DNA from 3 places in the Aliiglaciecola litoralis genome. Region 2 is predicted to be linked to each of the others. Evidence: predicted binding sites of a transcription regulator. Region 2 holds the regulator's gene; each other region holds the start of a gene.
The links. Region 2 encodes sigma-54, which starts transcription at its own class of promoters, with help from an activator protein. Its sites were predicted from a motif close to GTTGGCACGNNNNTNGNNT; they were not measured.
Positions count from the first base shown of each region.

Region 1 (7,529 bases), on a different contig from region 2:
ATACGGCCAGCTCATAACCTTCACGACGCATGTTTTCTATCAAAATACCAAGGTGCAATTCGCCACGACCGGATACACGGAATTTATCTGGATCTTCAGTTTCTTCAACGCGCAATGCTACGTTATGAACGAGTTCGTTTTGTAATCGCTCAAGAATGTTACGTGAAGTAACATACTTACCTTCTTTACCAGCAAACGGAGAAGTGTTTACTTGGAATGTCATAGTTACTGTAGGTTCATCTACAGAAAGTTGTGGCAATGCTTCTACCGCCGCTGGATCACAAATGGTATCAGAAATCTTGAGCTCACCTAACCCCGTAATCGCGATAATGTCACCCGCGTGGGCTGAAGGAACTTCTGTTCTCTCAAGGCCAAGATACCCTTGAACTTGACCTACTTTACCATTGCGTTTACTGCCATCAGCCATGCTGATAGTCACTTGTTGGTTCGATTTTACTGACCCGCGCGTGATACGGCCAATACCGATTACACCGACATATGAGTTGTAATCAAGTTGCGAGATCTGCATTTGGAAAGGACCATTCAAATCGGCATTTGGCGGCTCAACCACGTCGACGATTGTCTGGAATAAATCAGACATGTCTTCTGCTTGCGTTCCTGCTTCTCTGGTTGCCCAACCATTTAGTGCCGACGCGTAAACAACTTGGAAATCAAGTTGCTCATCGGTCGCACCTAGGTTATCAAACAAATCGAATACTTGATCCATTACCCAATCTGGTCGTGCACCTGGTTTGTCTATTTTGTTGATAACAACAATAGGTTTTAAGCCTTGAGCAAATGCTTTTTGGGTTACAAAGCGAGTTTGTGGCATTGGACCTTCTTGCGCGTCGACAAGCAGAAGTACTGAGTCGGCCATTGACATGACGCGCTCTACTTCTCCGCCGAAGTCGGCGTGCCCAGGAGTATCCACAATGTTGATGCGGTATTCGTTCCAATTAATTGCAGTATTTTTTGCAAGAATGGTAATACCACGCTCTTTTTCAATGTCATTCGAGTCCATTACGCGTTCTTCAACTTCACCGCGACTTTCTAATGTACCTGATTGCTGTAACAGCTTATCAACTAATGTTGTTTTACCGTGGTCGACGTGAGCGATGATGGCGATGTTGCGTAACTTACTGATATCGTGAGACAAAATTTTAGCCTTTACTGGTAGTGATCAAACTGGTTGGTTGTAATTATAGAACCAGTTTAAAAAAATATGCCTACGCGAATTCATATCCGCGTAAAAATGGTGCGGCATTGTACACGTTCTTACTGCATTTTGAGAGCGATATTTAAGAAAATGGGTAAAAAAACATCTAATTAATGTTTAAAGAGACCATCAAAAGATGACCGCTTATAGGTTTTTTGAATGCAGAGTAATCGATTATCACGGGGTTGAAGGTTTTCAACTCTCGGCGCTGTGGATAACGACATCAGCCTAGCTCGCTGTCAGTGTGCAGAGCAAATTTGCTGAATCTTATTTCTATGCTATTAAGTATGCTGCATACTCAGCTATTTGTAATCGTGTAGTTTGAGCAATATTGTGTATTGTGTCGGTGTGTGCTTTTGATTCAAAACGATACACAGTAATAGTGATTGATTGTAAGCACATCTTATTCAACGTAATTGCGCTATTCTAGTACATTGACAAGTTGATGACGCACTATAAGGTGGCAGTATGCACCAACGTGGTGCGACATTGTAGGGTTTTGTTTGTTTTGTCGTTAGATGCAGCGGTTAAATAGGCTTTACAGGTCGATTTATGGCTGGCACGAAAATCGCTTAAGCATACACACGCTAAAAATGAAAACTTTTAAATTTCGATTATTTTTCAGGAGGACACAATGTCAGCACAAAAGGCCTTAGATCTTATTAAAGAGAGCGAAGCAAAATTTGTTGATTTACGCTTTACCGATACCAAAGGTAAAGAACAGCATGTATCAATACCTACACATCAAGTCGACGAAGATTTCTTTGAAGAAGGCAAGATGTTTGACGGCTCTTCAATCATTGGATGGAAAGGCATTAACGAATCAGACATGGTATTGATGCCTGATGGCGACACCGCTGTGCTTGATCCTTTTGCCGAAGAAACGCAAGTTAACATCCGCTGTGACATCCTAGAGCCCATGACGATGCAAGGTTACGATCGTGACCCGCGTTCTATTGCTGCTCGTGCTGAAGAATACTTGAAAGCAACTGGCATAGGCGACACTGCATTGTTTGGTCCCGAGCCTGAATTCTTTTTGTTCGACGATGTGCGATTCCACACTGACATGGCAGGTTCATTCTTTAAAATTGATGCACATGAAGCCAAGTGGAATTCAGGTGCTGATTTTGAAGACGGTAACATGGGTCACCGCCCGAGCGTTAAAGGTGGTTACTTTCCAGTGCCTCCCGTTGATTCTTCGCACGACACCCGTGCTGCAATGTGTATGGTTATGGAAGAAATGGGTTTAACGGTAGAAGCTCATCACCACGAAGTAGCGACTGCAGGTCAAAACGAAATTGCCTGTTTGTTCAATACCTTGGTTAAGAAAGCCGATGAAGTTCAGATCTATAAATACGTGGTTCATAATGTAGCGCATGCCTACGGTCAAACTGCTACTTTTATGCCTAAGCCATTGGTAGGTGATAACGGTTCTGGTATGCACGTTCACCAATCAATATCTAAAGATGGTAAAAACATCTTTGCCGGTGATAAGTACGCGGGTATGTCTGAAGAAGCATTGTATTACATCGGCGGTATAATCAAACATGCTCGTGCCATTAATGCCTTTACCAATGCGTCGACTAACTCTTACAAGCGTCTAGTTCCGCATTTTGAAGCCCCTGTAATGTTGGCTTATTCAGCGCGTAACCGTTCAGCGTCTATCCGTATTCCATTTGTAACCAGTGATCGCGCTCGTCGTATCGAAGTGCGCTTCCCTGACCCAACGGGTAACCCTTACTTGGCATTTACAGCTATGTTAATGGCTGGCCTTGATGGGATTAAAAACAAGATCCATCCTGGTGATTCAATGGACAAAGACTTATATGATCTTCCTCCTGAAGAAGCGGCAGAGATCCCACAAGTGGCCAGTTCACTTGAGCAAGCCCTTGATGCACTAGACAACGACCGCGACTTCTTAACTGCCGGTGGTGTCATGACCGACGATATGATTGATGCCTACATTGACATTAAACGTGATGAGGTTCAAAGGCTTAACACGTCTACTCACCCAGTTGAGTTCGATATGTATTACAGCGTCTAACTCGAAAAGTTATCGATTTTAATACCAGCCCGCCGCAGTGCGGGCTTTTTTTTGTCTGCGAAACAGCTACACTCTAAGCATGAAAATATTGATTGTCATAATCGCACTAATCTTGAGCGCTACGATAAGTGCAACACAACTATATAAAATCGTCCATGCAGACGGTTCAGTTACTTATACCGACACGCCCCAAGAAGGGGCTGTGGAAGTGGATATGACCAAAACTAACAGCGTCACTGTTCCTGCGCTTAATACCGGTAATAAAACGCAATTGCCCGCTAAGCGCTTAGAGCAAAAGTTCCCTGACTATCAATTGTCAATTGTTTCTCCGCAAAACCAAGCAACGTTGCGCAACAATCAAGGAAAACTAACGGTCAAAGCGCAACTATCTCCAGTAGGCAATGGCAAGTTTGAATTGTTCCTAGATGGCCAGTTAGTGCAGTCTAGCCCAGCGCCGTCTTTCCAGCTGCAAAACGTGGATCGCGGAGAGCACAAAATCCAAGTTAAATTTATTCACCATACAGGCAAGATCCTTGCATCATCCAAAGAAATTGTGTTTTTTATGCATCAGGCTTCAATATTGATCAACCGAAACTAGCGCCAATAGGCACTAGAACAGGTCAAAGCTGAAATGGCATTGAGACGCGCCTCTATTTATGCACTATTATAGTGCATTGCGAATTTTTTGGATGGCTTCAATTGAGCGAACATTTTTTATCTTTACTCGATAGCATGGCAACCGCTGTACTGGTGGTTGATCAAAAGCTATCTATTCGATATGCCAATCTCGCCGCGCAATCCATGTTGGAGCAAAGTGATAATCAACTGTTGGGTTCCCCTATTTCCCAATTTGTAACGCAATCCAGTTTGGAGCCGACACACCTCAAAAATGCGCTGTTAAAGAACGAGGGGTTTTCTGACTCGGAAGTGCTTTTTGCCTTTTCCGACAATCGGCATGTGCTAGGTGATCTCACCGTCACTAATTTCATTTTTAACGAAATGCCGGCACTACTCATCGAAATAAAAGTCATAGACCAACAAAAACGTATCAGTCAGGAAAGTCAGCAATGGGCACAACAGCAAGCAGCAAGAGAATTGATCCGAGGCTTAGCCCATGAAATTAAAAATCCTCTAGGGGGAGTGCGTGGTGCCGCTCAGTTGTTACAAAAGCAATTGCCGGATCCAGAGTTGTCAGAATTCACCCAGATAATCATTGAGCAGTCTGACCGATTAACCAAATTGGTTGATAGGCTATTAGGGCCTAACGCGCTGCCCAATTTCCAGTGGTTAAATATTCATCGGGTGTTAGAAAAGATTTGTGCTCTGGTTGAGTTCGATCACTCGCATAATATCAGCATTGGACGAGATTACGATCCGAGCATTCCTGATATGCGAATGGATCAAGACATGTTGCAACAAGCGGTACTCAACATTGTTCGCAACAGTGTCCAAGTGTTAGAGAACCAAAACTATCCAGGCAAAATCAACATTAAAACTCGGATTAAGCGTCAGTTGACCATTCATGGTGTAAAACATCCATTGGTAGTTCAGGTTAAAATTATTGATAACGGCCCCGGCATTCCTGTTGAGCTAAAAGACACTTTGTTCTACCCCATGGTAACAAGTAAGGCTAATGGTACTGGACTTGGTTTATCGATTGCACAAACGCTTGTTGATCATCATAAAGGTAAGATTGATGTAGAAAGTTGGGCAGGACACACAGAATTTAAAATTTATTTACCGATTGATAAGAAGGAATCATAGCTAATGAACGCTGAACCAGTATGGGTAGTAGATGACGATAGCTCGATTCGTTGGGTATTACAAAAGGCGTTGCAGTCAGCTCAGATCCCGTGTTTTAGTTTTGAAAATCCTCAAGATTTATTATTGCAATTACATTCAGGTCAACAGCCTGAGGTGATTGTTTCAGACATCAGAATGCCACAAATGGATGGCATGGCTTTGCTTCAAGAGGTGCATAAGTACTTCCCCAATATTCCCGTGATTATCATGACCGCTCACTCCGATCTGGATAGCGCGGTGAATGCCTACCAAAGTGGCGCGTTTGAATATCTACCTAAACCGTTTGATATTGACGAAGCGGTGAATTTAGTGGAACGAGCTTTGGTGCATGCGCGTGAAAAAAGCTCACAACGACAGACAGAGCCTGAACTTAAAGATACTGAAATTATCGGTGAAGCCCCCGCCATGCAAGAAGTGTTTCGAGCAATCGGACGCTTATCTCGCTCCAGCATCAGTGTGCTAATTAATGGCCAATCGGGTACTGGTAAAGAACTGGTAGCACAAGCTCTACATCGACACAGCCCGAGAAAATCCAAGACCTTTATTGCCTTGAATATGGCAGCGATCCCAGCCGATTTAATAGAATCAGAATTATTTGGTCATGAAAAAGGAGCTTTTACGGGGGCTCAGGCTGCTCGGCAGGGCCGATTTGAACAAGCCAATGGCGGCACCTTATTTTTGGATGAAATTGGCGACATGCCACTGGATGTGCAAACTCGCTTGTTGAGGGTGTTGGCAGATGGCCAGTTTTATCGTGTAGGTGGGCATAATCCCGTTAAGGTAGACGTGAGGATAATTGCGGCAACTCACCAAGACCTCGAACAAAGAGTGCATGAAGGCAAGTTTCGCGAAGATCTCTACCACCGACTTAACGTAATCAAAATACATATACCTCGATTAACTGAGCGACGTGAAGATATCCCACTTCTGGCCCGCCACTTTTTGTTATCAGCCGCAAAAGAACTTGCGGTGGAATCAAAGACACTTAGTAAAGAAGCGGCGAACGTATTAACCCAGTTGCCATGGCCAGGGAATGTCAGACAACTTGAAAACATGTGTCGTTGGTTAACGGTGATGGCAAGCGGCCAGGAAGTGTTGGTGACCGATTTGCCTCCTGAGGCGTCAAAGCCTCAGATAAACTCACAGCAAGCCTCACTCGAATCAGATTGGCAATCTTTGCTAGCAGATTGGGCCGATAGACAATTGCATTCAGGTCGCAACAATATTTTGCAAGACGCTACGCATGACTTTGAAAAAATCATGCTAGAGCGCGCATTACAGCATACCAAAGGACACAAACAAGATGCAGCCAAACGGCTAGGTTGGGGGCGTAATACCCTGACGCGGAAATTGAAGGAATTGGATTTATAAGCGCTTTTCCCCGAGGGATTTCACATCATCCTCGGGTATTAACGGGTCTTGAAAGATCATGCTTTTGCCGCTGTGGAATTATAATGTCAGCAGCCAAGGCGTTTACTGAGCTGCTATTTTCCGATCAATCTAAGAAATTCTGTGCGGGTATTCTGTGAATCACGAAACGCGCCTAACATCACTGAAGTGATCATCGATGAGTTTTGCTTTTGAACGCCTCTCATCATCATACACATGTGTTTGCCTTCCATCACTACGCCAACGCCTTTTGCATCGGTGACTTCTAACACTGCGTCGGCAATTTGTTTGGTTAACCCTTCTTGGATCTGCAATCGGCGCGAAAACATATCAACAATGCGGGCAAACTTTGACAAACCTAATACTTTGCCATTCGGCACATAGGCAATATGGCAACGGCCAATAAAAGGCAATACGTGGTGCTCACACAATGAATAGAATTCGATATCCTGAACAATCACCATTTCATCAGTATCAGATTCAAAAACAGCATCATTAATGACTTGGTTAAGATCTTTTTGATAACCATCAGTTAGAAACTGCATGGCCTTTGCCGCGCGAGTAGGGGTGTCTTTTAAGCCGTCTCTAGTGACGTCTTCACCCAAAATTCCTAAGATTTCAGCATAATGTGCTTGCAAATTGTCTGTCATTGACATGATTTCTCGTGATAAGGCTTGAGTTATAATGGCTAAGCCCGAAGCTAAAAATTGGCGCTATCATATCACTATGCCCGTGGCATAAAAACCTTACTCGTTATTTTTGCTGGTTGAACCTTCAGGCAATGTTATCGGGGGTAAAGTACTTCGCTGATGGATGATAAAATGTTCCATCCAACGCATCATGCGCACGCTATAATCAAACCTAGCTGGCGCGGTTACAAAACCATGCCCTTCATTTGGATATAAAACTAAACGATCCGGCAATTGAATCTATTGATTGTTTATGTCGCCCTCTGCCACAAATTGTTGGTTGGCGCACGCATAAACACAACATTCCCAGCAATGAATGTGCAAAGAGCGATCGCGAAATGTTACAGCTTTTCCTGGTTTGGCGATCAGTCAAAAGCCTTGAAGTTCA
Region 1 is NZ_BAAAFD010000013.1:2,989-10,517, forward strand. Features, by position in the region: gene typA (translational GTPase TypA) at 1-1,159, opposite strand, end outside; gene glnA (glutamate--ammonia ligase) at 1,851-3,260, shown strand; gene ABD036_RS17125 (DUF4124 domain-containing protein) at 3,340-3,858, shown strand; gene glnL (nitrogen regulation protein NR(II)) at 3,960-5,024, shown strand; gene glnG (nitrogen regulation protein NR(I)) at 5,028-6,434, shown strand; gene folE (GTP cyclohydrolase I FolE) at 6,548-7,102, opposite strand.
Region 1: the regulator sigma-54 is predicted to act here: its motif matches at 1,772-1,790, upstream of glnA (glutamate--ammonia ligase).

Region 2 (7,529 bases):
GTGCTATCTTGCTTACTGTACGCTGTTGTTTATATGAGTTACATAATTAGTCATGATGAAAGATTTTAAAGCGTCAGCCTTAAGGGTCCTAAAAATTGAATCAGAAGCGGTTCTGCAGTTACAGCAGTACGTTAATGATGATTTCGCTGCTGCCTGTCAGTTATTACAAGACTGTAAAGGCAAAGTGGTGGTGTGTGGAATGGGTAAATCAGGCCATGTGGGCCATAAAATAGCGGCCACCTTATCAAGTACAGGAACACCGGCTTTTTTTATGCATCCGGCAGAAGCTAATCACGGCGACTTAGGCATGATGTCTGATCAAGACGTGTTGTTGGCAATATCTAACTCTGGCGAAACCACCGAGTTGTTAAATCTGATCCCCGTGGTAAAACGCCTTGAAATACCCATTATTGCGATGACAAACAATAGCGGTAGCACCTTGGCCAAACATGCTGATGTCATGATCTGTATCAAGGTTGAACAAGAGGCCTGTTCTTTAGGGCTCGCTCCCACCGCAAGTACAACAGCGACGCTGGCAATGGGTGACGCATTAGCGGTCGCTTTATTAGATGCAAGCGGCTTTTCTTCTGCCGACTTTGCGCTGTCTCATCCTGGTGGTAGCCTGGGCAGGCGTTTGCTTCTAAGCGTTGCGGATATCATGCAGCAAGGAAAAGACATCCCATTGGTGTCAAAACATCAGACGATTAGCCAAGCATTATTCGAGATTACCCGCAAAGGATTAGGCATGACGGGAATTCAGGATGACGACGGTATTCTGGTGGGCATTTTCACTGATGGTGATTTAAGACGAGTGCTAGACAAACGCATTGATATTCACACAACTACGGTGGGAGAAGTGATGACCACCGGCAGCGTGACAACTCACCCACAGAAATTGGCTGTAGAAGTACTTAATTTAATGGAGGAATATAAAATCAGTTCCATGATTGCTGTAAATGATAAAAATCAACCTGTTGGAGCACTGAACATGCATATGCTGTTAAAAGCGGGAGTCGTTTAATGTCACAGATAGACACGATATACGGTGAAGTAACTAGCAATCTCATCTCCAAGCTAAGCAAAGTAAAACTATTAGTATGCGACGTAGATGGCATATTTTCAGACGGTTGCATTTACATGGGTAATGATGGCGAAGAGCTAAAAGCCTTTAACACCCTCGATGGCTATGGCATTAAGTCAATGCTAAAAACCGGTATTCATGTTGCTATTATCACTGGGCGACAATCTAAAATTGTCGAAAACAGAATGTCCTCATTAGGCGTGTCTTTAATTATTCAAGGCGAGGATGATAAACAACTTGCAGTACAGAGACTCAAAGAGCACTTTAAATTTAAGAAGGAACACGTGATCGCCATGGGTGATGATGTGCCAGATTTGGGCATGTTTGCTGAAAGTAGCTTGGGGGTTTGCGTACCCAATGGTCATCCAATGGTGAAGCAACAGGCTGAATATGTAACTCGAACTCTTGGTGGCAAAGGAGCGGTGAGAGAAATCTGTGATTTGATCCTATTCGCCAATAATAAACTCAACAGAATTTACGGCACCAGTACATGAATCGAATCACGATCAGTATTGGCTTCCTGTTTTTACTGGTTTTATTTATTTACTTACCGGGCTGGATAAATTCAGCCCCTCAACAGAGCAACGATGACGATGAGGAATCCTGGCGGCCAAATTATCAGGCAAGCAACATGCGCAGTACTCTGTATAATGACCGCGGTGAAATTAACCATCAGGTATTTGCGTTAAAAATGGAACATTATCAGCTTTTAGGTTTCACAATATTCAGTCAACCTAAGTATACGATTTATGTGTCCGACCAGCAGAACCCTTGGCACGTTGAAGCGAAAGAAGGCACTTTGTACGATGACAACCGCATACAGTTAGAGACCGATGTCGAGATCCGTAGTCTCGATGAGGCGGGGTACGTACAAACAATAAAAACACAATTTTTAGAAATCAATCTGGCTGACAAAACAATGATGTCAGACCAAGCAGTACAAATTAATGGTAAAGATTTTGTTGTAATGAGCAATGGCTTCACGGCAGACTTAACCTCTCAAATATATGAGCTTAAAGACCATGTGCAAACTCAATATGCTCCGCGTTAGTGCGCTAACAGTAACGTTATTGCTAAGTACCTTTTCTCTAGCTGGAGAAGGTGACTTTGGATTGCCGATCAAAGTAGATTCTCAATCTAATTTCTTTGATGGTAAAACGAAGACATCCATTTTTAAACGAGACGTGAAGATCACTCAGGGCTCGTTGGAAATTTTAGCTGATGAAGTAGAAGTAATCGCAGGCTTAGGCGATGGAAAAGAGGTGTTTATTGCGCGAGGTAATCCAGCAAGATATAGCCAAAAATTAGATGATGGTAGCAATATCAGCGCCGCAGCTAACGAAATTAAATACGAAGTCGCCAACCGTACCCTAACATTGACCGGTGACGCAGAACTCAACCAAGATAGTAGCTTGGTGAAAGGCGAATCGATTTCATTTAACATGGAATTGGAACAGTTGATTGCTGAAAGTAGTGACACCTCAACCGGTGGGGTAACCGCCATATTCCAACCTGATACGTTACGAAAGAAACAAAGCGAAGAGAAAAAACAAGCTGACCAAGAAAAGGACAAACAACCCTGATGGCGACGTTGAAAGCCACTAATTTGGCAAAGTCTTACAAATCCAGACAAGTGGTCAGAAATGTCAGTTTAGAGGTTTCCACTGGCCAGATTGTAGGGTTGCTTGGGCCTAACGGGGCAGGAAAAACCACGACCTTTTATATGATTGTTGGTATTGTCCCATTAGATAAAGGCGATATTTTCATTGATCAGACCGAACTGACACTTGAACCCATGCATGTCAGGGCCAGAAAAGGCATTGGTTATCTTCCTCAAGAATCGTCTATCTTCCGAAAGCTGACGGTCTATCAGAATATTATGGCTATTTTGCAAACCCGCAAAGAATTGAGTTCTGATGAGCGAGAACAGCAGGCCGATGCATTACTTGACGAATTTAACATTAATCATATACGTAACAGCCAAGGAATGAGTTTATCGGGAGGAGAACGGCGTCGAGTTGAAATTGCACGCGCCCTAGCCGCGGATCCCGAGTTCATTTTGTTAGATGAGCCTTTTGCTGGTGTTGACCCAATCTCGGTTAACGATATCAAAAAAATAATTCAACATTTGCGCGACCGCGGTATTGGTGTTCTGATAACCGACCATAACGTGCGTGAAACCCTTGATGTATGCGAAAAAGCATACATTGTCAGTCATGGTGAACTAATTGCCTCGGGGACTGCAGAAGAAGTATTAAACAATCAACAAGTGAGAGATGTATACCTAGGCGAGCAATTCAAGCTATAGTAAAGGTATGTCGAGTTTAACCAAAGCTTTCAGGCTAACTGAGTAAGAAAACAAAACATCAATGAAACCCTCGTTACAACTAAAATTTAGCCAGCAACTTACAATGACGCCGCAGCTGCAACAGGCTATCAGGCTGCTGCAGTTGTCTACGCTAGATTTACAACAGGAAATTCAAGAAGCATTGGAATCCAATCCGCTACTGGAAATGGAAGATAACTCCGATTTTCCAACTGGCGATTCAGCGCTTAAAGGCAATGACGACAAATTTTCAGAAGAGACAGCCACCGCCAGTGCCGATTCGATGGATACCAATGAAGCCTTAGAAAAAGGCGATATACCAGACGAGTTACCGATTGACAGCACGTGGGATGAATACATCAGCGCATCATCTGCACCAGCCTCTATTTCGTCTAGTGGTGGAGGTGACGACGATCAGATATTTCAAGGTGAAACCAGCGACAACATCCAAGATCATTTGATTTGGCAGATGCGTCTGACTCACATGTCAGAATTAGATACAGCGATTGCTGTTGCTATTATCGACTCAATTGATGAATCTGGATATTTAACCATTTCGACCGAAGAAGTGTTGGCCAGTCTAGATCATGATGACGTCGAATTAGATGAAGTGGAATGTGTCCTTAAACGCATTCAGATGTTTGATCCTATCGGTTCAGGTTCGCGCTCTCCGCAAGAATGTTTGATGGTACAACTTAATCAATTTGCGCCAGACACACCTTGGTTAGAAGAAGCAAAGTTATTAATTACCGAACATGCTGATTTGTTGAGCAGCAAAGACTATCGCACGTTAATGCGCAAAACCCGTCTAAAGGAAGATGAACTGCGTGAGGTAATGCGATTATTGCAAACCTTGAATCCTCGTCCTGGCAGCGCATTATTGATTGGCGAACCAGAATATGTCATTCCTGATGTATCTGTAATGAAAAAAAATGGACGTTGGCAGGTGGAACTTAATCCAGATAGTTTACCCAAACTGAATGTCAATCAACAATACGCGGCTATGAGTCGCAGTGCTAAAAATAGCAGCGATAGCCAGTTCATTCGCTCTCATATGCAAGAAGCAAAATGGTTCATTAAAAGCTTGGAAAGCCGCAACGATACCCTACTCAAGGTTGCTAACTGTATTGTACAGCAACAAGTCGGCTTTTTTGAACATGGCCCAGAGATGATGAAGCCTATGGTGCTAAATGATGTGGCTGAAATGGTCGATATGCACGAGTCAACGATTTCTCGGGTGACCACTCAAAAGTACATGCATACGCCCAGAGGTATTTATGAACTGAAGTACTTCTTCTCTAGTCATGTTGCAACAGATTCTGGAGGAGAATGTTCTTCCACTGCAATACGCGCTTTGATCAAGAAACTCGTCGCTGCAGAGCTTCCCAACAAGCCACTGAGTGATAGTAAAATTGCCGAATTGCTGGCTGACCAAGGTATTCAGGTCGCACGCCGGACAATTGCAAAATACCGGGAGTCGTTAAATATCCCACCGTCTAACCAACGCAAGAGCTTACTTTAAGTTCATCAACAGAAGGAATACGCTTTATGCAAATTAACCTTACTGGCCATCATGTAGAAATTACAGATTCATTGCGAGACTATGTAGACACTAAATTTACAAAATTGGAGCGACATTTCGATCACATCAATAATGTGCATGTGATCTTAAATGTAGAAAAGCTCAATCAGAAAGCGGAAGCTACTTTGCACCTTAGTGGAGCTGAAGTATTCGCCACTTCAGAGCACAACGATATGTACGCGGCAATTGATGCTTTGATCGACAAGCTTGATCGACAAGTGATCAAGCACAAGGAAAAAAGTAAGCGCCACTAACCTCCCATTGAATAAGAATCTTAATGGAAATTAAAGACATACTTTCTCCTGACTGCACCAGCTGTGCAGTTCAGGGGACAAGCAAGAAACGCATCTTAGAAGTCATAAGCCAAATTGCCGCTGAACGTCTTGGCGATATTGATCAAACCGCAGTGCTTACGAGCTTACTCAATCGAGAGAAGCTGGGAAGCACCGGAATTGGCAATGGAATCGCGTTGCCACATGGCCGCTTGCAAGGTTTAGAAAAAGTGATTGCGATCCTCATCACCTGTAAACCTTCGATTGAGTTCGATGCTATCGATAATGGTCCAGTAGATATCTTTTTCGCTATCTTAGTTCCTGAAGATCAGGCCCAAGGTCATTTACAAACTCTAGCGACTATTGCGACTAAACTGAGTGATAAAGAGGTGGTTAAGTCTCTTCGCAAAGCTGATAATGACGAGCAGTTGTATAAGGTTATTGTGTCATGAAGTTAATCATTATTAGCGGTCGTTCAGGCTCCGGAAAATCAATCGCATTGCGGGCTCTTGAAGATCTCGGCTATTACTGCGTAGATAACATTCCAGTCAACCTGCTGCCAACTTTGACCCACACAGTGGTGGATGAATATGATCAGGTGGCGGTTAGCATTGATGTACGGAATCTTCCTAAAGAGCCTGGTGAGTTAGTAGAAATTCTAGATTATCTGCCCTCGACTTGGGATATGACTATCGTTTATCTAGACGCTAGTGATGATGTACTGGTTAAGCGTTTTAGTGAAACCAGACGATTGCACCCTTTGTCTCGTCAGAACAAATCATTAGCCGATGCCATTCAGGCGGAGGGGCAATTACTGGCGCCTATTGCCGAACGTGCAGACCTTTATTTAGATACCGATAAGCTGTCAGTGCATCAGTTAGCCGAATTGGTTAGAGAGCGCATACTGGGCAAGAAAAGTTCCAGATTAGTGTTAGTGTTTGAATCTTTTGGTTTTAAATACGGCATCCCCAAAGATGCTGACTACGTATTCGATGCGCGATTTTTACCTAACCCGCACTGGGAACCCGATTTAAAGCATTTAACTGGATTGGACACGCCGGTAGAAATATTCTTGGGCTCGCAACCTATAGTGACCAAATTCATCTGGCAAATCCAAAACTTAATTTCTACTTGGTTACCACATCTAGAACGCAATAATCGCAGTTATGTCACCGTGGCAATAGGATGTACCGGTGGACAACATCGTTCTGTATATGTGGCTGAATCCTTAGCTAAAACCTTTGGCGCATCCCATCCAGATGTGCAGTTAAGACATCGCGAGCTGAATCGGTGAACAGAGTAGAAAAGCAAATTCTGATCGTCAATAAGCTAGGATTACACGCCAGAGCAGCAACAGAGTTGGTTAAGGTCGCGAACCAATTTGACGCTCAAGTAACTTTACAGCAAGGCGAAAAAACTGCCTCCGCAAACAGTGTGCTTGGCCTCATGATGCTGGAAAGCTCCCAAGGTAAAAAAGTCAAAGTGATTAGCGAAGGTCAAGATGCCGAAGAAGCGCTAAAAGCCGTAGAAACCCTAATTGTCGATAAATTTAACGAAGAGGAATAAGCTGGAATAAGCTGGACAGGCATCGCTATAAGTTTTAACTTGGACAGCCACCGGAAGAATAAGCTGGACAGGCATCGCTATAAATTTTAACGTGGACAGCCACCGGAAGAATAAGCTGGACAGGCATCGCTATAAATTTTAACGTGAACAGCCACCGAATCCATCCTCATAGAAAAACACCGAGTTATTACAATCCTTCTGAAAGAGCCGAGTTTCCTAAGAAAAACATAAAAAGGAATAAGATGGACAGGCATGATTAGCTCAATGGAATAAGATGGACAGGCATGATTAGCTCAATTACCACTTACGGGAAAATAGCATATATAATTGTTCAAACTTTACTAACACAGAAGTGGCTGTCCACGTAAAACAATTGATACGTTCGATATTTTCTAACTCATGCTAATAGTTGCTGACCTGACTCAACTACTCCATTACACTAATAAAAATTGCTTATCTCATACGAAATTTTATCAATATGCCAGAAGCACTCGAAGTTAAACACGCTCAACGTCAACTGCAAGCCATTAATAAGGCTTTAGGCAGTGGTCGATATGTGCATGTTCATAAAGTGTTACATGAGATGCCGGCTTCTGATATTGCACTGTTACTTGAATCATCACCTAGCAAGTCACGTAACGAAATTTGGGAAATGTTAGACGCTGATTTCTATGGCGATGTTTTAGAGGAGTTATCAGAGGA
Region 2 is NZ_BAAAFD010000020.1:15,081-22,609, forward strand. Features, by position in the region: gene ABD036_RS18535 (calcium/sodium antiporter) at 1-37, shown strand, start outside; gene ABD036_RS18540 (KpsF/GutQ family sugar-phosphate isomerase) at 53-1,021, shown strand; gene kdsC (3-deoxy-manno-octulosonate-8-phosphatase KdsC) at 1,021-1,575, shown strand; gene lptC (LPS export ABC transporter periplasmic protein LptC) at 1,572-2,132, shown strand; gene lptA (lipopolysaccharide transport periplasmic protein LptA) at 2,119-2,664, shown strand; gene lptB (LPS export ABC transporter ATP-binding protein) at 2,664-3,389, shown strand; gene ABD036_RS18565 (RNA polymerase factor sigma-54) at 3,451-4,929, shown strand; gene hpf (ribosome hibernation promoting factor) at 4,956-5,243, shown strand; gene ptsN (PTS IIA-like nitrogen regulatory protein PtsN) at 5,267-5,713, shown strand; gene rapZ (RNase adapter RapZ) at 5,710-6,555, shown strand; gene ABD036_RS18585 (HPr family phosphocarrier protein) at 6,552-6,827, shown strand; gene mgtE (magnesium transporter) at 7,306-7,529, shown strand, end outside.

Region 3 (7,529 bases), on a different contig from region 2:
TTTTTTGGCTTCATGGCAGCCATGACGCTGAGTAATTTATTTTTCTTCGTTACCACCGGCTCAATCACCTTTTTAACCTACAGTCTGTACGTGGTTTCAATGGCGTTAACACTTGCCACTATGCATGGTTTGGGTTTCAAATATTTGTGGCCAGATTGGGTGTGGCTGCAAAGTCGAAGCATTGGCATTTTCGCTACTATGACGCTGTTGTTCGTCACTATCTTCAGCCAGCAATTACTCAATGTAAAAGCCTACAGTGCGCTCATGGACAAAAGTCTTAATGTCACCGCGGGCGTTTTAACGGTTGCTTTGATACTAAGTTTTGTCGTGCCGTATCACATCTTCATCAAGCTATTCTTAGTTATTCTATGTATTACAGTTACTTTGGTTTTCGCCACTGGCTTATTGTTGTGGTACAGAGGCGTCAAGGTCGCTCGATTCTATTTGCTGGCATGGTCAGCACTGCTTATTAGCGGGTTTTTATCCAGTTTTGAAAGTGCCAATATTATCAAAATGGATACTGCCGCGCATTACCTATTGATGCTAGGTGCTTCAATTGAAACTTTTATGTTAGCGTTTGCCTTGGCAATTACTTATGGCACCCAGCGAGACGAACAGTTTCGCACTCAAGAGCTTGCATTGGTTGAAGAGCGTTTGGCACGAGAGTCTCAAGATGAGGCTCTCAGACTCAAAGAAGAAGCCCAAGAAGAGCTAGAATATAAGGTTCAAGAACGCACTTTAGAGCTTGAGATTGCGCTTCGAGAATTATCTGAAACCAACAATGAATTGGAACAACAAACGCTGACAGATAGTCTCACCGGCATTCGCAATCGCAAACATTTTGACAAAAAATATCAGGCAGAGGTACGCCGCTGTCGACGCGAACAAACAGAGTTATCGATTGTCATGCTAGACATTGACCATTTTAAAAGTATCAATGATAACCACGGGCATGTCGCTGGCGATGAGGTGATCAAAGAAGTCGCTCGATTGCTGAAGCGAAATCTTAAACGTACTACGGATGATGCATGTCGCTATGGTGGCGAAGAGTTTGCTTTGATTTTGCCAAATACCGACTTGCAAGGTGCGATGGGGGTTGCTGAAAATGTCAGACAAGAAGTTGAGGCGCTGATAGTTGAGTTGGATGACTTATCGCTGAAAGTGACCTTAAGTGCCGGAGTCTCCACAACCGTGGTGACCACTGCAGAAGATGAGAAAAATTTGCTCGAAGCAGCAGATAAAGCGTTGTATCAAGCTAAACGAAATGGTCGAAATCGTGTAGAAGGTGGCCACCTGCATGCCAGAGATATCCTTTAACTGAAAACTGAGTGTAACAAATATGTCTAATCAACAATTTCCAGCATGCCGTATGCGTCGAATGCGACAGCATGATTTCACCCGAGATCTGATGGCAGAGCATAGATTGAATGTTAAAGACCTGATTTACCCCATGTTTGTCGTTGAGGGCAACAATCGTACTGAATCTATCGCATCCATGCCGGGCATCGAGCGCTTGTCGATTGATCTTTTAGTTAAAGAAGCGACAGAGCTGGCCACTCTTGGGATCCCTGCCATTGCGATTTTCCCCGTAACCCCAATGGCGTTAAAATCTGATTGTGCAAGTGAAGCGTTCAATCCCGAGGGATTGGCGCAAAAAGCCGTACGTGCTGTTAAAGCTGCAGTGCCTGAGCTCGCCATTATTACCGACGTAGCCCTAGACCCATTCACGTCACATGGTCAGGATGGGTTGATTAATGATGCAGGTTACGTGATGAATGATGAAACTTGCGAAGTATTAGTTAAACAGGCTCTGTCCCACGCAGACGCGGGGGCTGATATTGTGGCTCCTTCAGATATGATGGACGGTCGAATAGGCCTAATTAGGCAAGCTTTAGAAGATGCCGGGCACGTGAATACTTGTATCATGGCATATTCGGCCAAATATGCGTCCAGTTACTACGGCCCCTTCCGCGACGCTGTTGGCTCGGCGGGCAACATTAAAGGTGGCAATAAAAAGAACTATCAAATGGACCCGGCGAACTCAAATGAAGCGCTGCGTGAAATTGAATTGGATCTTAATGAAGGTGCAGACATGGTCATGGTCAAGCCCGGTATGCCGTATCTTGATATTGTTCGACGTTGCAAAGACACTTTTCAGGTGCCTACTTTTGCTTATCAGGTAAGCGGCGAGTACGCTATGCACAAAGCGGCGTTTGCAAATGGTTGGCTGAAAGAGGAAGACGTGATTATGGAATCATTGCTGGCTTTTAAACGAGCTGGTGCGGATGGTATTTTGACCTATTTTGCCAAGCAAGCAGCACAAATGTTGGCTTCCAAGTAGTTAATATGAACTTTGGATAATAATTGCTCGCACATCTTATCCAGAGTTCAGATTAACCTTTGAAATAGCGAAAATCAGTCGGATTCTTTTACTTCTTCGAGCAGAAAACTATGTACAAAACCTATGGCCATGAGCATTGCCATAAACAATACGATTGTGACGCCAAACTGACTGTAACAATAAGCATAGAACGCGCCTAACAACAGCAATCCAATACCCACGCAACTATTGGCTGCAGCGACATAACCGGTGCGGTTGCTTCGATCAGTAATGTCTAGCAAGTAGGTTTTCCTGCCGGTGCGGATGCCCGCATGCCCCAACGTGAGAATAAAAAACAAAATCAAACTTGCATAACTAGGTAGCTGCTCAATCCACATTCCAACACATACAGCAGCGGCAATACAAATCACTGTGGCGAATCGTAAAGTTGCTACCGCGCCCTTGTCGGAAAACACTCCCCAAACGTAAGATGAAATCAAAGATGCAAATGCTGACAAGCCTACAAAATAGGCCAGCGATGAAGCCGAGTCGTTATTGGTAGCGGCAGAAGACACCACAAAAGGCACAATAAGCGCACTGTGAAGCAGTAAGATACGACTGATAATGATGTGCCTGAGATTAGGTTCTGATCTGACAAGTTGCATAAATCCTTGCTGATCTCCTTCTTCTGCTTTTGGATCGTATTCGACATGCAAAAATAGTGAGCACAATAAGGCAATCAAAAATAACAGCCCGCCGACGATAAGTAAGCCATAAGAAATAGCTTGAGTAAGAGGTTGCTCGCTCGCTACAAAAACAATGGAAGAGAGTAATGTTAAACCGCCAGAAATGGATGAGGCCAAGCCAATTAACTTTCCTCTGCGGCCTTGCTGAATCGTCTCAGCTTGAATATCTTTCATGGTTAATGAACAAATCGCCCTGCCGCCAGCTATCGCCATTAGCAGTATCAATACTATGATGGCTAATAGGTTGTTTTGAGCAGCAATGATTGTCACTACCAACAATATTATGCCGATCCCCTGAATCAGAGCGCCAAGTCGCCATAAGGCTGTGCGATTGCTAAATCGATGCGCGACTTGTGTTTTTAACAACCACTGTGGCAGCAAGCTACCAGACTCTTTAATTGGCACTAGCAGTGAGATCAGCCATGAAGGCGCGCCACTGGCTGTTAAGATATAGGGCAAAGTGGTTTTGGGAGACACTAGTAAATCAGCCAGTTTCGTCAAACTGGAAATGATCAGCAATATCACAAATGGCTTTTTTGAGCGGTGCTTCTCGTTACTCACCTATTCTTCACCTCTGGTTTAATAATTCTCGTGAAAAAGTTTCTTGTGCCAGTGTAATACTTGCAATTCGCAAAGTGAGATCTTTTTCAATGAAATTTTATAGTCCATAAAAATAGCATGTAAAACAATGGGTTAACGTATTTTTTGAAACTTGGCATGCTCCAAGCATTAGTTAAACCAGACGCGTTATCTTATTAACGTAAACGATAAATAGCAAAAGGAGAAAACTATGTTAGGCTGGGCTATTACATTTTTAATCATTGCTTTAATTGCAGCTGTATTCGGGTTTGGCGGAGTTGCCGGTACGGCAGCGGGCATCGCTAAAATCATCTTTTTTATCTTTGTTGTATTACTTGTTGTATCACTGATCGCAAACGCGATTCGTGGGAAAGGTCCTGGAGTGTAAAAAACGAGTTAATCAGGTTACCAAAAAACATCAGTAATAAACAATAAGCAAGAAGGAGAACATTATGTTAGGTTGGGCAATTACATTTTTCATTATAGCACTGGTAGCTGCAGTGTTTGGCTTTGGTGGTATCGCCGGAGCAGCAGCAGGGATAGCGAAAATCATATTCTTTATTTTCGTTGTCTTACTGGTTATTTCCCTAATTGCGAATGCACTCAGGGGTCGAGGTCCAAAAGTTTAACTTTAATCTATGATTGTAAAAATAGATTAAAACTACCGTTATTCAAGGAGAAACACATGACTACATTTAATAAAACGCTTCAAATGTTGCTAATAGCGGGGTCACTTTTTGCGCTTACCGCTTGCGAGCAAAGTAACACTGAAGAAGCTGGTGATGCTATGGAACAGATGGCAGACGATGCAGGTGATGCAGTAGATGATGCTGCAGACTCGGTAGACGATGCGATGACTGATGCAGGCAATGCGGTTGAAGATGCTTGTGAAAATGTCAAAGACGGTGTGGACGCAGAAGATACAGACTGCTAATCACGGCTTTTTAAACTATGCTAAGGGCCTATCGGCCCTTTTTCTTTGTGAGAAATAGTATGAAACTTAGTTTAATTATTATCGCATTCGTGATCACGGTAGGTTTCTTCTTGGTATCTAGTGGTCTTGGTCAAGGCAGTATGCTCTACACTTTTTTAGCCTCTTTTGGATTATTTATGGTGATCATTGTGGTGGGCGTGATGTTAGCAGCCAAAAAGCAAAAAGATGACGATCAAACATAGCATTTAGCGACCCTGATCCTATAAATGAATCTCCAGACCGGTTTTAAAAAATTTTATTACACTGTCAAAACCAGTTTTTGGTTTATTCCTGTGTTGATGGTGCTTACTTCAGTATTGACTTCCATCTTATGCGTATGGATCGACCGCAGCTTAATATTGGTCGATATTACTTGGTTTAAGCATCTCTATCATCTCGATCAAGAAACGCTACGCTCTTTGGTGAATACCATTGCGGGCTCGATGATCACGGTTACCAGTATCGCATTTTCCATCACTATAGTGACCCTGACTTTAGCGTCATCACAGTTTGGACCGCGTCTTATCCGCAACTTTATGGATGATACGGGCACTCAAGTCGTACTAGGTACATTCATTGCAAATTTTAGTTTTTGCCTTGTTTTAGTGTATGTGATGAGTATGCAAGCGCATCAGAATCTGGCGCTTGGGTTTTCTATCGCATGGTGTCTTGCGGCTACCTTTATGAGTGTGTTTGTACTTATCTACTTTATCCATCATGTAGCGCGAAGTATCCAAGCGGATAACGTGGTTGACCAAGTGTATTGTGAGGTCTTAAAAGCCTTACAGCATTTATCAGATGAGCTCGATTCACCAAAGTGCTCTGACAGTAAAAAAGCAGATAACACGCTGCTCACTATGACTATCACAGCTGGCAAAAATGGTTATCTTCAGGTGCTCAATAAGGCATCATTATTGAAGCTAGCATGTGAGCACGACCTCACCATACGCTTTTCATCTCGTCCAGGAGACATGTTAGCAAAAGATATTAAAGTGGCGGAGGTTGACGCCAACTACCCAGTTAGTGAAAAAGTTATTGAAAAAATCAGAGCATTATTTATTGTCGGTAGTAAACGTACACCAATTCAAGATCCAGAATATGCCATTCATCAATTAGTCGAGATTGCAGTGCGCGCTTTATCTCCTGGCGTAAATGATCCTTACACTGCCATTTCGTGCGTCGACAAACTATCCGTCGCTTTGTGCGAACTAGCGAACGCTAAAGTGCATTCAGGGCGGTATTATGATCAGCAGAAAAATTTGAGATTGCAATGTAAAGCTCACGATTTCAATGGTCTCGCTAGTGCTGCATTTGACCAAATAAGACAGTATGCAGAAACGTCTATTGCAGTTACCATTAGGCTTGTTGAAAGTTTACAGCGCTTAGTCAGTATATCTCAAAGACAGGATGTCCATCAGTTTGCAAAGTCGCAGTTACAAGCGATTCTACAGAAAAGTAATGATCACGCTTTTGCCGAGCAAGACATGCAAGATATCAACGCTATTGTGAACCAAGTACGTAAAACATTGATATCCCATTCGGATTAATTGTTTGCTTCATTTACGTTTCTTGAACGCATTATTTTATTGTCAAACCTGCCATTAAACCTCTTTATTTATCATGAAGATCTTACAAAGATGTGTTTACAAACTACACAGCCATTCACTTTTCTAAATACCATAAAGTTCGATATTTCATTTAAAAACAATGGGTTAGTAGTTGGCATTAAATTGGCAATACCATGGGTGTCTTTACAAAAAAAGGAGTAAATTATGAAACGTACTACATGTTCACTAATGATTGCCGCTGCCCTGACAACAGCATCAATGAGTGCTAATGCAGAAAACACTTGGACGGACACAGCGAAAGACGCGTGGATTGACGGTAAAGCCGAAACCACCTTAATGTTTAATGGTAATTTAGATGCTTTTGACATCAATACTGATGTCAAACAAGGTGTTATTACTCTAACCGGTAAAGTCGATACTGAAGTAGACAGAGCGCTAGCGGAAGAGCTCATGTTATCGCTTGACGGAGTTGAAGGTGTTGATAACCAGCTAAGTGTTGAAGGTGATACAGAGCGATCAGATACTGCGATCATTATGCAAAATTTGAAAGATTCGAAAGTAGAGTCTGTGGTTAAAACCCGCCTGCTGTTTGAATCAGAAGTTAGTGGTACCGATATCGAAGTGGAAGTGGAAGAAGGTATTGTGACACTAACGGGTAAAGTAGACAGCAACGCTGAGCGTGACCTAGCAGTTAGCATTGCTAAAAAAACCAGTGATGTGAAAGACGTAGTTAGTAACTTAACTATCGGTAAATAGTCACTAAATAACGATTAGAAAAGCGCCAGCAATGGCGCTTTTTTTTGCTTTTTTTTCGTTGTGGGCACTGGTGTAGCGTGTTTAAATAACACTCACTCATTAGCCCCTACACGATGGATACATGAAAAAACAAGCGGTGGTGCTGGTTCACGGAATAGGTGAGCAACGGCCTATGGACACAGTGAGAGAGTTTGTTAAAAGTGTTTGGGTTAAAGACAAAGCACTGGACAACACACGGTATTGGAATAAACCCAGTGAAATATCAGGATCCTTTGAACATCGTCGACTGACCACTGATTACGCAACAATTAAGGGGCAGAATAAACAGACTTCAAGAGTCGATTTCTACGAATACTATTGGGCGCATCACACGGTTGGCACCAGCACTGAGCATCTCAAAGCGTGGTTATTTTCGGTTTTATTGAGAAAGCCATCAGATTTTCCAAAACCGCTCCAAAGATTATTGTTTTTGGTTTGGTTTTTAATTGCGGCCATATTCGCGTTAACCTGGTTTATTGCCGATCCGTTAAATCAATCTTCGATGACTGCGCCTGATGTTAGCAAGTCACTTCTTGTTAGCTTGATTA
Region 3 is NZ_BAAAFD010000002.1:336,986-344,514, reverse strand. Features, by position in the region: gene ABD036_RS05210 (sensor domain-containing diguanylate cyclase) at 1-1,317, shown strand, start outside; gene hemB (porphobilinogen synthase) at 1,340-2,341, shown strand; gene ABD036_RS05200 (MFS transporter) at 2,416-3,627, opposite strand; gene ABD036_RS05195 (DUF1328 domain-containing protein) at 3,857-4,033, shown strand; gene ABD036_RS05190 (DUF1328 domain-containing protein) at 4,098-4,274, shown strand; gene ABD036_RS05185 (hypothetical protein) at 4,331-4,579, shown strand; gene ABD036_RS05180 (hypothetical protein) at 4,639-4,821, shown strand; gene ABD036_RS05175 (DUF2254 domain-containing protein) at 4,846-6,165, shown strand; gene ABD036_RS05170 (BON domain-containing protein) at 6,391-6,942, shown strand; gene ABD036_RS05165 (hypothetical protein) at 7,064-7,529, shown strand, end outside.
Region 3: the regulator sigma-54 is predicted to act here: its motif matches at 3,778-3,796, upstream of ABD036_RS05195 (DUF1328 domain-containing protein).